Regions from separate parts of the Mycobacterium sp. NTMscope_Eco_3 genome, predicted to be linked through region 1. Evidence: riboswitches for the same ligand, from Rfam matches in the RefSeq annotation. Region 1 holds a riboswitch; the other holds the start of a gene.
The links. A riboswitch is a leader RNA that binds a small molecule or an ion and turns the genes downstream of it on or off. The one in region 1 is predicted to bind magnesium.

Region 1 (7,548 bases):
CGCTCGCCGAATCCCTGCGCCAGTCGGCGCAACTCGCCGAGCTGCAGTCCTACGAGGTGCCGGTCGACTTTGTTGTCGAGACCGAGCCCTTCAGCGAGGACAACGGCCTGCTGTCGGGCGTCGGCAAGCTGCTACGGCCGAAACTCAAAGAGCACTACGCCGATCGGCTCGAACAGCTCTACGCCGACCTGGCCGAAAACCGCGTCACCGAGTTGCGTGCGCTGCGCGAGGGGGCGGACGAGCACCCCGTGATCTTCACCCTCACTCGGGCCGCCGAGGCGCTGCTGGGTGTGGCCGGCGGCCCGCCCGAGCCCGACGCACTCTTCATCGAACTCGGTGGCGATTCCCTGTCGGCGTTGACCTTTTCCAACCTCTTGCGTGACATCTTCGCCGTCGACGTGCCCGTGGGAATGATCACCGGGCCCGCGACCAACCTGGGTCTGATCGCGGAATATGTTGAGAGCGAACGTAAATCGGCGTCGCGGCGGCCCACGTTCGCGACGGTGCACGGCCGGGGCGCCGTCGAGGTCCGCGCGGCGGAGCTCACGTTGGACAAGTTCATCGACGCGAACACCCTGGCCGAGGCACCGGCGCTGCCGCGCGCGGCCGGGACACCGCATACGGTCCTGCTGACCGGCGCCAACGGCTACCTCGGCCGCTTCTTGGCCCTGGAATGGCTCGAGCGGCTCGCCGAGACCGGCGGGACGCTCATCTCCATCATCCGCGCCACGGACGCCGCGGCGGCAGTCAAGCGGCTGGAGGCGGTTTTCGACAGCGGGGACCCGCAGTTGCTGGAGCGGTTCCGCTCGCTGGCCGCCGAACACCTGGAGGTCATCGTCGGTGATATCGGTGAGCCGAATCTCGGCCTGGACCAAGCGACTTGGCAGCGCCTCGCGCAGAGCGTGGATCTGATCGTCCACCCGGCCGCGCTCGTCAACCACGTGCTGCCGTATGACCAACTGTTCGGCCCGAACGTCGCCGGCACCGCCGAGTTGATCCGGCTGGCGATCACGACGCGAATCAAGCCGGTCACGTACCTGTCGACGGTCGCGATGGCCATGACGGTCGATCCCGGCGCGTTCGCCGAGGACGGCGACATCCGCGCCGACAGCGCGGTACGCCCGATCGACGACACCTACGCGAACGGCTACGCGAACAGCAAGTGGGCCGGCGAGGTGTTGCTGCGGGAGGCGCACGACCTGTGCGGATTGCCGGTCACCGTCTTCCGGTCCGACATGATCCTGGCGCACAGCCGGTATGCCGGGCAGCTGAACGTGCCAGATGCGTTCACCCGCTTGGTATTCAGCCTGCTGACCACCGGCATCGCGCCGTCGTCGTTCTATCGGCCCGACGAGCAGGGAAACCGGGCGGTGGCCCACTACGACGGGCTGCCCGCCGACTTCGTGGCCGAAGCGGTCACCACGCTCGGCGAACAGATGGCGGCCGAGGATGCCGATGTTGCCGGTGCGTACCGCTCCTATGACGTGATGAATCCGCACGACGACGGCGTTTCCCTGGACGTGTTCGTCGACTGGTTGATCGCCGCCGGGCACGATATCCGGCGCATCGAGGACTACGACGAATGGCTGGGCCGGTTCACCACGGCGCTTCGCGCGTTACCGGACAAGCAGCGCCAGCATTCGGTGTTGCCGTTGCTGGACGCCTACCGGGAGCCCGAGACGCCACTGCGTGGTGCGCCCGCCCCCACCGACGTCTTCCGCCATGCGGTGCGGACGGCCAAAATCGGTGCGGACGAGGACATTCCGCATCTGTCGGCGGAGTTGATCGACAAGTATGTCGCGGACCTGCGCTTGCTGGGTTTGGTGTAGCCCCCATGCTGTCCTAGCCGGGCAATCCCCTCTTGATCGCTTCGTCTTGCTTGCGCGCGATGTCGAGGGCCGCGGCCGGGTCGAACGGGTCGTTGGGTGCGCTGTCGAATTCCAGGGTGACGAGCGCCTTGCCTTCGGTGAACAGCAGGACCGTCATGGCTTGGGAGTTGTCGGGTGAGGCCCCCGAAATCGCTGAGCCGTTGGCGCCCACGGCGAGGGGCCGCCAGTCGCCGACCACCTTGCCGGCGTAATCGCTTTTGCTGCCGGCCAGTTCGGCCGCTGCGGCCGAGGGATCGGCGGTCACCACAATGGTGTCCCACAGGCGGCGGCCGCTGTCGGCGTTGGCGAACAGCTGCGCGACCCCCGGCGCGTTGTTGGGGTTGAGCATCGGCGACTGGGGCGCGGTGAGCCCCAAGCCCACGTCGCTCGGCTTGATCAGCAGAAAGCCGTAATCGGTGGGTTGGCCCGGCGGCGGCCCGGTGACCGCGCTCGAGCCGGTCGGGGACGCGGACGGGCTCGACTCCGTCACTGAGGGCGACGAGGATTCGTCCGCACCGCCGCAGCCCGCGCTCGCGGCGCCGACCGCGACGATCGCGGTCATGGCGGTCACGTGCCGCAAGGCCCCGCCCGCCACGCCGATTCGAGCAACCCCCACGCATGTCCCTTCCACACGTCATCCGTGTTCGAGTTGTTACGAACATATGCCCAACGGGCCGGCGATGGGTAGCTCTTTGCGTGCCTATGCTGGCGTGGGTAGGGGTGTCTTCGCGTGAGGAGATCGGCATGACCGCTGCAACGGCGCGCGCCGTACGGTTCGACCGCTACGGGGGCCGTGAGGTGTTGTACGTGGCGGACATCGACATGCCCACGCCCGAGCCGGGTGAGGTCGTCGTCGAGGTTCGCGCGGCCGGGATCAACCCCGGCGAGGCCGGCATCCGGGTCGGGGCGATGCACGAGAGGTTCCCGGCCACCTTTCCCTCCGGGGAGGGCAGCGATCTCGCCGGCGTCGTGACGGCGGTGGCGCCCGGGGTCACCGAGTTTGCGGTCGGCGACGAGGTCTTGGGTTTCAGCCTGCGCCGCTCCAGCCACGCGACCCACGTCGCCGTTCCGGTGGGCCAGTTGATCCGCAAACCTCCTCAACTCGGTTGGGAGGCAGCGGGTTCGCTCTACGTGGCGGGCGTGACGGCGTACGCGGCGGTGCGTGCGGTTGCGCCCCAACCGGGTGAGACGGTCGCCGTGTCGGCCGCCGCCGGCGGGGTGGGCAGCCTGGTGGTGCAGCTTCTGGTGCTCCGCGAGGCGCGCGTCCTCGGCATCGCGGGCCCCGGCAACGCCGACTGGCTGCGCGCGCACGGCGTCGTCCCGATCGCCTACGGTGACGGGCTCGCCGAGCGGCTGCGCGACGCGGCGCCGGACGGAATCGACGCGTTCATCGATCTGTTCGGCCCGGACTACGTCCAGCTCGCCATGGACCTCGGCGTGGCGCCGCAGCGGATCGACACCATCATCGCCTTCCAGAAGGCCGACGAGGTGGGCGCCAAGACCGAGGGCAGCATGGACGCCTCGACACCCGAAGTGCTCGCCGAAATGGCCGGCCTGATCGTCTCCGGCGCCATCGAGTTCGACGTCGCCGCAACCTATCCGCTGGACCGGGTCGCCGACGCGTTCGCCGAACTCGAGCAACGGCACACCCACGGGAAAATCGTTCTGCTGCCTACCGGCTCACAATGACGAGACCGGCTCGATGACCCCGGCCTGCACGATTTTGATGATGACGAACGCGACGGCCACCACGAGATAGCCGCGCAGCGTGAGCAACCCCGCCCGGCGCGACGGCGACATCGCCGGCCTGTCGAGCAGGGCCAGGTTCGGGGTTTGCCAGCCGGCCCGGTCCTGGCGGCGCACGGCCCGCCGTTCGGCGCGGGTGAGCGATGCGGCGTCGTCGAGTTCGTCGACCTGCTCGGGGTCGAGACCACCTCCGAGGGTGCGCACGATGGCTTCCGCCTCGGCCAGGCTGCGATGCCGCCGGCCGACGATGATCATCACCGCACCGCCGACGATGCCGATCACGGCGCCGACACCGAGCCCGATCTCGATGGTGGCCGTGGACAGGTCCGGGAAGAACGTCGTCGCCGTCAACGCCAGCGACAACAGCACCAGGCACCACACGATGCTCCACGCAATGATGTTCTGCCGCACCGTGTTCACCCACGGCCCCAGCACCGCGCGGTCATTGCACAGCAAGACCAGAAAGACGGTCGCCGAGGGGAGCAGCACGCCGGCGAGCGCCTGCACGCCCTGGGTCACCAGCCCCAGGATGTGGTCGGGGCTGAACGAGACGGCCGCCGACACCGCGAGCAGCGCCGCGTAGCCACCGTAGAACACCGGCGCCTCGCTGATCTTCCAATGCAACGAGTGCCGCTTGCCCATGGCGTCACCGACGGCATAGGTGGTCGCCAGGCCGACGGCGTTGGCGCCGATCAGCGACGCGTCGAGCAGGATGATCGCAAACAGCGCCCCCACCGTGCCGCCCAGATGCCGGGACAACCCGGCGGCGACGGCGCCCGCGTCGGTGAAGTGGCCGGCATCGGCGGTGCCCGCCAATCCGAACGCCGTCACCGCCATCAGCGCCGTCGCCCCGACCATGACCACGACGATCCCGATCACCAAATCGGCTCGCCCGTAAGGGATCCAGCGCGCGGTGATGCGCTTGTCGACCACGTTGGACTGCTGGAAGAACAGCTGCCACGGCGCGACGGTCGTTCCCACGATCGCGACCACCAGCAGCAGCACGGTCGAGTTCAGCCCACCGGGGAATTGCGGAATCAGGCCGGCCGCAGTCGCTTTCGGGGCCGGGTGCGCCAGCAGCACCATCGGGATGATCAGCACGTTGACGGCGATCAGCAGGAACATCAACCGCTCCCAGCGGCGAAACGACCCCCCGGCCACGACGGCGAACAGCAGCACCGCGGCGGCCGGGACGGCGACGAACTTCGGGCAGCCCAGGAAACCGAGAGCCAGTGACACACCGATGAATTCGGTGACGATTGTCAGGGCGTTCAAGACCAACAGGTCACCGACGCTGAAGGCGCCCCAGAACTTTCCGAACCGTTCGAAGATCAAGCGCGCGTGACCCACCCGGGCGACGGCGCCCAGCCGCAGCACCATTTCCTGGTTCACGTACAGCACCGGAATCATCAGTGCCAGCGTCCACAGCAGGCCCATCCCGTAGTCCTGGCCGGCCTGGGCGTAGGTCGCGACGCCACCGGCGTCGTTGTCGCCGACCATCACGATCAGGCCGGGACCGCTGATGACCGCCAGTGTCTTCAGCCGCCGCCAGCGGCCGTTCGTGGTGCCCCCGGTGCCGTCGCGCCCGATGCGGCCGAACGCGCCGACGATGTCGCCGACGTGCGCGGTGTCCAGCACCGTCGGCCCCTGCTCCTCGGCGTGCGGGGTCTCCACCGCGGCGGCCGAACGGCCGAAAATAAGGCTGCGGCGGCCGCCGCGGGTGTGGATCGAAGTCATCTGATCCTCGCTGTACGAATCGTTCTCACCTCGCGGTGAGGAATGCGGATGCGCCCGATGCGGGGAACGGATCACCAGTGGTTGTCGGGGCGGCCCGACACGTGTCCGCCCAGCGAGGCGGTGACCACGGCGATCGGCATCCGCGAAACGTACAGGTTGGCCCGCTCCTGGGGGGTCAGGTTGGCCCGCAGGTGCAACTTGTCGGCCAGCAACCGGCCCGCGCGCAGCATCGACCGGCCGCGTCCCCTGGGGGCGGCGGAAAAACGGTGCGTAACAACAAAAGCCATGATCTTCTCCTGCCAGAGGTCCGATCGGCGTCGACACCGTCCGTGGAACGTGTCAGCCGCGCAGGACCGGAAGGAAGGTCAGGCGGCGGAAGGAATGCCGGAGCCGGATCGGGACAAAACGAATTTTGGATGCGGACTATCGCCGGGACTCATCTCGCCCTCACCTCCTCACGGCCGGGACACACGCGGGTGTCATCACATTCACCTGAACGAGAGAGGCACGAATGACCGACGGCACCAACGCCGCCGGTCGCACCCCTCTCGTCGGAGCTTCGGCACTGCACGGCGTATCCGGACGGAGCCGATGGTCGTCCAGAAGCCACTTGGGCTCAACCCTTGGGTCCGGGAAGAGCTGTCCTGACCCGGGGCGTCTCTCGACGTTCGGGGTCAGTGGCCTGTATCCATGCAGACGCCTCACCTACCGAGGTGCTTGCGGAGTCCATAGTGGCACCGCGGCCCGGGCTCGTCAAACTCATTTGCGCTGAGCGTGGCGCCGCCGTCGCGCCCCCAGCGCCCACCCGGGCTGCCTCGGTTCGATTGCCCGCTCCTCACTCGCGCCGTTCCGGCGCTCACCGTCGCCGCCCTCGGTTCGATCGCCCGCTCCTCACTCGCGCCGTTCCGGCGCTCACCGTCGCCGGGCCCGGTTCGATCGCCCGCTCCTCACTCGCGCCGTTCCGGCGCTCACCGTCGCCGGGCTACGCTCGGCGACATGACCACAACCCTGCAGGATCCGCGGGTCGCATCGGCGCTCGACCGCATGTACGCCGAGTCGAAGAACCAGATGTCGCTCTTGCGCGAGCGGCGTGGCACCTTCGATCAGCCGATGACCGCCCAGGAGCGCGCCGACGCGATGAGCGAGTTCTACATCCCGGTGACGCCCGAAGCCGGCCGGCTGCTGTATTCGCTGGTCCGCGCCACCCGCCCGGCGACCGTCGTCGAATTCGGGATGTCGTTCGGGATTTCCGCCGTTCACCTGGCCGCCGCGGTGCGTGACAACGGGAGCGGCCGGGTGGTGACCACCGAGCTCAGCGCCACCAAGATCGCCGCCGCGAAGCAGACCTTCGCCGAGACGGGCTTGGACGATGTGATCACGATCCTGGAGGGCGACGCCTTGAGCACGCTGGAAAGCCTGGACGGGGCGATCGATTTTCTGCTGCTCGACGGTTGGAAAGACTTGTACCTGCCCGTGATCGAGCTGCTCGAGCCCCGCCTGTCCACGGGTGCGTTGGTCATCGCCGACAACGCCAGCTCGGCCGACATGGCCCCGTATCTCGACCGGGTGCGCGACCAGGACAACGGCTACGTCAGCTTCAACTTCCAGGTTCGCGACAGCGACAGCATGGAGATCAGCTGCCGCACAGGCACTTAGGAGAATTGCCTGCGCGGCGCTACCGCAGCGATTCCTCGAGCCACGGCGTCAGCCACTTCACCCCTTCCGGGGTCAGGTGCACACCGTCGCTGCGCACCTTGATGCCGTCGACCTTGGCGGTGTAGACGCCGTCGGGGCACAGCTTCTTGTTCAGGTCGAGGATCGCGACGTTCGGGTGATGGCTGACGGTCTTGCGCAACATGGTGTTCCACAGGTTGACCCGGTCCGGCTGGTCCTCGGGATACAGCCGGCCGTCCGGCTTCTCACCGCCGCGGCTGTACGGCACGGTCGCGACCACCACCCGCACACCGGTGGAACCGGCGATAGTCAGCGCCCGCTCGAGTTCGCCGTTGAGGTAGGCGTCGAAGGTCGGGTCGCCGATGTGGGTCCACTGGCCCTCGTTGACGCGATCCACGGTTTCCCAGCGGCCGATGATCAGCAGCGCGACATCGGGCTGGTCCTGGCTGACCTGCCTCGCCCATCGAATCGGCCAGCCGTCGCACTCGGATCGCTGCTCCAGCGTCTGACCCACATACCGGTA
Region 2 (7,548 bases), 2.1 Mb from region 1:
GGTCATCGGCGCGTGGCGCATGGTCTCGTCCATCCTGCAGAGCCTCGAGGTGCCGCTGGAGGAGGGTGTGTCGAGCTGGCCTCCGGACGGCCGCCCGCCCGGGTCGTAGGGCCGCAGTCCCGGCGTGAATTGCTCAGGGCCGTAAGCGATTGACTTATCAAGGGAGAACTCTTAGCGTCGGGCAATGAGAACCAGGGTCGCCGAGATGCTCGGTGTCGAATTCCCGATCTGCGCCTTCAGCCATTGCCGCGACGTGGTGGCCGCGGTGACCAATGCGGGAGGGTTCGGCGTCCTGGGTGCCACCGCGCACAGCCCGGCGCGGCTGCGCAGCGAGCTGACGTGGATCGAGGAGCAGACCGGCGGCAAGCCCTACGGGGTCGACCTGCTGCTGCCACCAAAGTACGTCGGCGCCGAGCAGGGCGGGATCGACGCCGCCCAGACCCGGACCCTCCTGCCCGACGAGCACCGCGCGTTCGTCGACGACCTGCTGGCCCGCTACGGCGTGACGGCGCCCGCCGGGGAAGCCCGCGCGTCCGCGGGCGGTTTGAACATCTCGCCCAAGAGCTACCAGCCGCTGCTCGACGTGGCCTTCGCGCACAACATCCGGCTGATCGCCAGCGCGCTCGGCCCGCCCCCGGCGGACCTCGTCGAACGCGCCCACGACCAGGACGTGCTGGTGGCCGCGTTGGCCGGCACCACCCGCCACGCGCAGCGGCACGCCGCCGCCGGCGTCGACCTGATCGTCGCGCAGGGCACCGAGGCCGGCGGCCACACCGGCGAGGTGGCGACCATGGTGCTGGTGCCGGAGGTCGTCGACGCCGTCGCGCCGGTGCCCGTGCTCGCCGCCGGCGGGATCGCCCGCGGCCGCCAGATTGCGGCGGCGCTGGCTTTGGGCGCCGAGGGCGTGTGGTGCGGGTCGGTCTGGCTGACCACCGAGGAGGCCGAGACGGTGCCCGTGGTCAAGGAGAAGTTCCTGGCCGCCACGTCCTCGGACACGGTGCGGTCGCGCTCGATGACCGGCAAGCCGGCGCGGATGCTGCGCACCGCCTGGACCGAGGAGTGGGACCGCCCGGAGAACCCGGACCCGCTGGGCATGCCGTTGCAGACCGCGCTGATCACCGAGCCGCAGGTGCGCATCAACTCCGCGGCCGCCCACGACGGCGCCAAGGCGCGTGAGCTGGCGACTTACTTCGTCGGGCAGGTGGTGGGCTCGCTCGATCGGGTCCGCCCGACGCGCTCGGTGGTACTCGACATGGTCGACGAGTTCATCGACACGATCGGCCGGCTCGACGGCCTGGTCGAGAAGTGACCCGGCCGGTCGGTAACGAATCGCGGACACGCTATCCAGGGATTTGACCGCGTCAGACCGCTCGTGCATTATCGGTCGGGTAAGCACCTCGTTAGGTGAGGCGTCTACACGAATACAGGCCACTGACCCCGAACGTCGAAAGACGCCCCGGGTCAGGACAGCTCCTCCCGGCTTAAGGGTTGAGCCCAGGTGGCTTCCGGTTTGGATTGTTTTCCAGCCAGGACACGTCGTGTGGTGCCGAAGCTCTGACGAGAGGGGTGCGGATCTCCGGCGGTCGTCGGATTCTGCTCCTTTTGCTGCGCCTAGATCGCATGCGACCCCGCATGCGTCGCGACCGCGAGGAGGTGAGGGACACATGAGTTCTAGCGATAGTCCGGATCGAAGTCCGAACCCTGTTTCGTCCCGATCCGTTCTCCGGCGCGACCTTCTCGGCTGAGTCGTCGCACACGCTAAGTGCTTATCCGCCAAGCGTTCTGAGATCGGAACCGACCCGGGACGGGACACGTCAGTCCTTTTTGGTCCCCGTTGGCATTCTCCTCTAGGAGTCGATCATGACCGCAGCTCTCTACGACGAAGTCGTCACCGTCGCGCCCGCCCGCACCCTGACGGTGGTTCCCGACGTCACCGAAATCCAGGTTCCCGAGCCCGTGGAAGAGCCGCGCCGCAGCGATTACCCGCTCTTCGGCCCGGGCGGCGACCCGCTGGTCAACGGGGCCTGCCGGTTGCTGAGCATTCCGCTGCGGCACGTGTACGCGGCGCTGTGGCGGGTGGGTGTGCTCGAGGTTCGGGCCTGACAGTCCGACCGCGAGACTGTAATTGCCGACGGGTTCACTCGGCGTTTGCGTCGGCAGTTGCAGTCTCGCGATAAGATTTACTGGCGTCGATCCGGCCATCACCGGGGAGCCTTCGGAAGAACAGCCGACCGGCTCAGTAGAACCGAACGGGCAGGCCCGTCACAGCCTTTTCAATGAGCGGCCGCGCGAAAGCGCGGCAAGCGGGGTGGTACCGCGGCGCTCGCGCAGCCAGCGCGTCGTCGTCCCCAGGCCTGGAGACTGGCACAGGAGACGACGTTTGACCGAGCACACATACCCGAAGCCGGCCGGCGGGGCGCCCGACTTCCCGGCCCTCGAGCTCGAGGTGCTGGACTACTGGGCCCGCGACGACACCTTCCGCGCCAGCATCGCCCGCCGCGACGGCGCCGAAGAATATGTGTTCTACGACGGGCCGCCGTTCGCCAACGGCCTGCCGCATTACGGGCACCTGCTCACCGGTTACGTCAAGGACATCGTCCCGCGATACCGCACCATGAGCGGCTACAAGGTGGAGCGCCGGTTCGGCTGGGACACCCACGGCCTGCCGGCCGAACTCGAGGTCGAGCGCCAGTTGGGCATCACCGACAAGTCCCAGATCGATGACATGGGCATCGCCGCCTTCAACGACGCCTGCCGCGCCTCGGTGCTGCGCTACACCGACGAGTGGCGGGCCTACGTCACCCGCCAGGCGCGCTGGGTCGATTTCGACAACGACTACAAGACGCTGGACCTGCCGTATATGGAGTCGGTGATCTGGGCGTTCAAACAGCTCTGGGACAAAGGCCTGGCCTACGAGGGCTACCGGGTGTTGCCCTATTGCTGGCGCGACGAAACCCCACTGTCCAACCACGAATTGCGGATGGACGACGACGTCTACCAGAGCCGGCAGGACCCCGCGCTCACCGTCGGCTTCCGGGTGGTGGGCGGCGACCTGGACGGGGCTTTCTTGTTGGTCTGGACGACCACGCCGTGGACCCTGCCGTCCAACCTCGCCGTCGCGGTCAATCCCGACGTGACCTACGTCGAGGTGCGTTCCGAGGGCAGGCGTTTCGTGCTGGCCGAGGCGCGGCTGGCCGCCTACGCGAAGGAGCTCGGCGAAGAGCCCGAGGTGCTCGGCACCTACCGGGGTGCGCACCTGCTGGGCACGCGGTACCTGCCGCCGTTCCCGTATTTCTCTGACACCCCCAACGCATTTCAGGTCCTGCCGGGCGAGTTCGTCACCACCGAGGACGGCACCGGCATCGTGCACATGGCGCCGGCCTACGGCGAGGACGACATGGTCGTGGCGGACGCCGCCGGCATCGCCGCGGTCACCCCGGTCGATTCCAAGGGGCGTTTCGACGCCACCGTCCCGGATTACCAGGGGCAGCACGTCTTTGACGCCAACCCGCACATCATCCGCGACCTGAAGAACGGCAGCGGTCCCACCGCGGCCAACGGGGCGGTGCTGCTGCGCCACGAAACCTACGAGCACCCCTACCCGCACTGCTGGCGGTGCCGCAATCCGCTGATCTACCGGGCGGTGTCGTCGTGGTTCGTCGCCGTCACCGAATTCCGCGACCGCATGGTGGAACTCAACCAGCAGATCACCTGGTACCCCGAGCATGTCAAGGACGGCCAGTTCGGCAAGTGGCTGCAGGGCGCCCGCGACTGGTCGATCTCGCGAAACCGTTACTGGGGCACCCCGATTCCGGTGTGGAAGTCCGACGATCCCGCCTACCCTCGCATCGACGTGTACGGCAGCCTCGACGAGCTGGAGCGCGACTTCGGGGTGCGGCCCACCAACCTGCACCGGCCCTTCATCGACGAGCTGACCCGGCCCAATCCCGACGACCCGACCGGGCGTTCGATGATGCGGCGTATCCCGGACGTGCTCGACGTGTGGTTCGACTCCGGGTCGATGCCCTACGCCCAGGTGCACTACCCGTTCGAGAACTCCGACTGGTTCGACACCCACTATCCCGGCGACTTCATCGTCGAGTACATCGGCCAGACCCGCGGCTGGTTCTACACGTTGCACGTGCTGGCCACCGCGCTGTTCGACCGGCCCTCCTTCAAAACCTGTGTGGCCCACGGCATCGTGCTGGGCTCCGACGGCCAGAAGATGAGCAAGTCGCTGCGCAACTATCCCGACGTGTCCGAGGTGTTCGACCGCGACGGCTCCGACGCCATGCGCTGGTTCCTGATGGCCTCGCCGATCCTGCGCGGCGGCAACCTCATCGTCACCGAGCAAGCCATCCGCGAGGGCGTGCGCCAGGTGCTGCTGCCGTTGTGGAACGCCTACAGCTTCCTCGCGCTCTACGCGCCGAAAGTCGGTACCTGGCGCACCGATTCGACCCAGGTGCTGGACCGCTACATCCTGGCCAAGCTCGCCGAACTGCGCGACGACCTGACCCGCGAGATGGACCGCTGTGACATCTCGCGGGCCTGCGAGCAGCTGCGCCAATTCACCGAGGCGTTGACGAACTGGTATGTGCGACGGTCGCGTTCGCGGTTCTGGACCGAGGACGTTGACGCCATCGACACCCTGCACACCGTGCTGGAGGTGACGGCGCGGCTGGCCGCGCCGCTGCTACCCTCGGTGACCGAGGTCGTCTGGCGCGGCCTGACTGCTGAGCGGTCGGTGCACCTGACCGACTGGCCGCAGGCGGGGGAGGTGCCCGCCGACCCGGACCTGGTCGCCGCGATGGATCAGGTTCGCGACGTGTGCTCGGCCGCCTCCTCCTTGCGCAAGGCCAAGAAGCTGCGGGTGCGGTTGCCGCTTCCGAAACTGACTGTGGCCGTGGAGAACCCGCATCGTTTGGAGCCGTTCGCCGACCTGATCGCCGACGAGCTCAACGTCAAGAGCGTCGAGCTGACCGACGCGATCGACACCTACGGCCGGTTCGAGCTCACCGTCAACGCGCGGGTGGCCGGGCCGCGGCTGGGCAAGGACGTGCAGGCCGCGATCAAGGCGGTCAAGGCGGGGGAGGGCGTCGTCAACGACGACGGCACCCTGACCGCCGGCCCCTCGGTGTTGCAGCCCGGCGAATACAGCTCGCGGCTGGTCGCCGCCGACCCGGAATTCACCGCGGCCCTGCCCGACGGCGCGGGCCTGGTGGTGCTGGACGGCACCGTCACACCGGAACTCGAAGCCGAGGGCTGGGCCAAGGATCGGATCCGCGAATTGCAGGAACTGCGCAAGTCGACGGGCTTGGATGTCTCCGATCGCATCAGCGTGGTGATGTCGGTGCCCGCCGAGCGCGCCGACTGGGCGCAGGCGCACCGCGACCTCATCGCGGGGGAGATACTCGCCACGAGTTTTGAGTTTGCCGAGTCGGCACCGGACGCCGTCGCTATCGGCGACGGCGTGCGGGTGAGCATCGCCAAGGCGTGACCCTTTTGGCCCGCGAAACTGTATTCCACGACGCGTTTCGCGACTTGATTTCAAGGGATGGATGCAACACATCTTCTGAGTGAGGAGTGTTGCGATGGCCAATGGGACGTTGCGGTCGCGGGTTCCGGTGTTTTGGGAATGTGTTCGGCGGGGCCTTGATCCGGGCTCGGCGGGCGTGGCCGTCGGCGTGTCGCAAGGCACGGGTCGGCAGTGGTTCCGTGAGGCTGGCGGGGTGAAACCCCGTTTCAGGACACCGAATATCTGCGGTCCCCGGCCGCGGTTGAGCTTGCAGGAACGCATCGAGATCCAGGCCGGTGTGCATGCCCAGGAATCTTTGCGCTCGATCGGGCGCCGGTTGGGCCGGCCAGCATCGACGATTAAGCGTGAGATCGACAGCAACTGCGAGTTGCGTAACCGCCATACGGGCTGCAAATCGGGGTATCGGCGCAAAGAGGCGTTCGGGGCCCGCCAAAGCGGCAAGACCGCGAGCGTGCGCTATCTGGCCGTGTCGGCGCATGACCGTGCCGCTGATCGGGCGCGGCGCCCCAAGACCCGCAAGCTCGCGATCAATGACAGGCTGCACGCCGAAGTGCAGACTCGGTTAAAACAGTTGCATAGCCCAACTCAGATAGCCGCGCGGCTGCGCCGCGACTTCCCTGATGATCCGGAGATGCGGGTGTCCCACGAGGCCATTTACCAGGCCATTTACGTTCAGGGCCGCGGCTCGTTGCGCCGCGAGCTGCATCGGTGCCTGCGGACCAAACGCGCGGTGCGCCGATCCCAGCACCAGCCCGGGGCCCGCCGCCACGGACGTATCCCCGACATGGTCAATATCAGCCAACGCCCACCCGAGGTCGCCGACCGTGCCGTCCCCGGTCACTGGGAAGGCGACCTGATCCTGGGCAGCACCAAATCGGGGTCCGCGATTGGCACTCTGGTTGAGCGCACCACCCGTTTTGTCATGCTCTTGCACCTGCCCGATGACCACGGCGCCCTGGCGGTGCAAAACGCCATCGTGGCCAAAATGGCCGAGTTGCCCGACCATCTACGCCGCTCGTTGACCTGGGACCAGGGCAAGGAGTTGACCAACCACCTCGCCATCGCTGACGCCACTGACTTGGATATCTACTTCTGCGATCCACACTCGCCGTGGCAACGCGGTAGCAACGAGAACACCAATGGGCTTTTGCGCCAATACTTTCCGAAAGGCACCGACCTATCGGTCTATGGCGCCGGCTACCTGGACTACGTCGCCGCCGAACTCAACGGACGACCACGCCAAACCCTGGACTGGAATACACCCGCCGAAGCCCTCAACGAACTATTGTCCAAACCACCCACCGTTGCATCCACCGCGTGAAACCGCCCGAGAAGAGGTGTCGGTAGTTGCAGTCTCGCGGCGTGTCAGGGGGCCGTGGCAGCCTCCGCCCATGGGCGAGGGGCAACTGTTTGTGGGCACAGAGGCGCTGAGCGCGGGCGCGTTGACGGAACGTGAGCTCCGACGCTCCTGCACCCGCGTCTACCGCAATGTGTACCAACGCCGCGGCAGCGAACTGACCGCCCGCGATCGCGCGATCGCGGCGTGGCTATGGTCGGGGAAAGACGCCGTCGTGGCCGGCAACTCCGCGGCAGCGCTGCTCGGCGCCGAGTGGATCGATGCCCATGCGCCCGCCGAATTGGTGTGCGATCGCACGCGTCCCCCGTTGTTGATCACTACTCGTAACGACGTGCTGCGGCCAGAGGAGGTGACCGCGGTCGACGGCGTGCCCGTCACGTCGCCCGCCCGTACCGCGTTCGACCTTGGTCGTCGATCCGCGGGGTTGACGGTCGCGGTGATCCGAATGGATGCCCTGGCTCGCGCCACGGGTGTTGCCGCCAAGGACGTGTACCCCCTGCTGAAGACTCACCGCGGCGCTCGCGGCATGAAGCAGCTGCGCCGAGCACTGCCGCTCATCGATGCCGGTGCCGAATCTCCACAAGAGACCAGGACAAGACTCGTGCTGATGCACGGGGGCTTGCCGAGGCCGCAGACGCAGATCATCGTGCGCAAC

Region 2: it holds a riboswitch for magnesium, as region 1 does, so the genes downstream of both, AC0KTM_RS14235 (Rv1535 family protein) here and AC0KTM_RS24210 (hypothetical protein) in region 1, are expected to answer to the same signal.

Annotation. Positions count from the first base shown of each region.
Region 1 is NZ_CDRJYZ010000001.1:5,201,539-5,209,086, forward strand. It holds gene car (carboxylic acid reductase) at 1-1,829, shown strand, start outside; gene AC0KTM_RS24195 (hypothetical protein) at 1,843-2,484, opposite strand; gene AC0KTM_RS24200 (NADP-dependent oxidoreductase) at 2,613-3,557, shown strand; gene AC0KTM_RS24205 (NRAMP family divalent metal transporter) at 3,549-5,351, opposite strand; gene AC0KTM_RS24210 (hypothetical protein) at 5,423-5,638, opposite strand; M-box (ykoK) riboswitch at 5,888-6,071, opposite strand; gene AC0KTM_RS24215 (O-methyltransferase) at 6,348-7,007, shown strand; gene AC0KTM_RS24220 (acyltransferase family protein) at 7,027-7,548, opposite strand, start outside.
Region 2 is NZ_CDRJYZ010000001.1:3,111,430-3,118,977, reverse strand. It holds gene AC0KTM_RS14245 (carboxymuconolactone decarboxylase family protein) at 1-109, shown strand, start outside; gene AC0KTM_RS14240 (NAD(P)H-dependent flavin oxidoreductase) at 185-1,309, shown strand; M-box (ykoK) riboswitch at 1,390-1,573, shown strand; gene AC0KTM_RS14235 (Rv1535 family protein) at 1,861-2,103, shown strand; gene ileS (isoleucine--tRNA ligase) at 2,381-5,497, shown strand; gene AC0KTM_RS14225 (IS30 family transposase) at 5,592-6,857, shown strand; gene AC0KTM_RS14220 (DUF559 domain-containing protein) at 6,928-7,548, shown strand, end outside.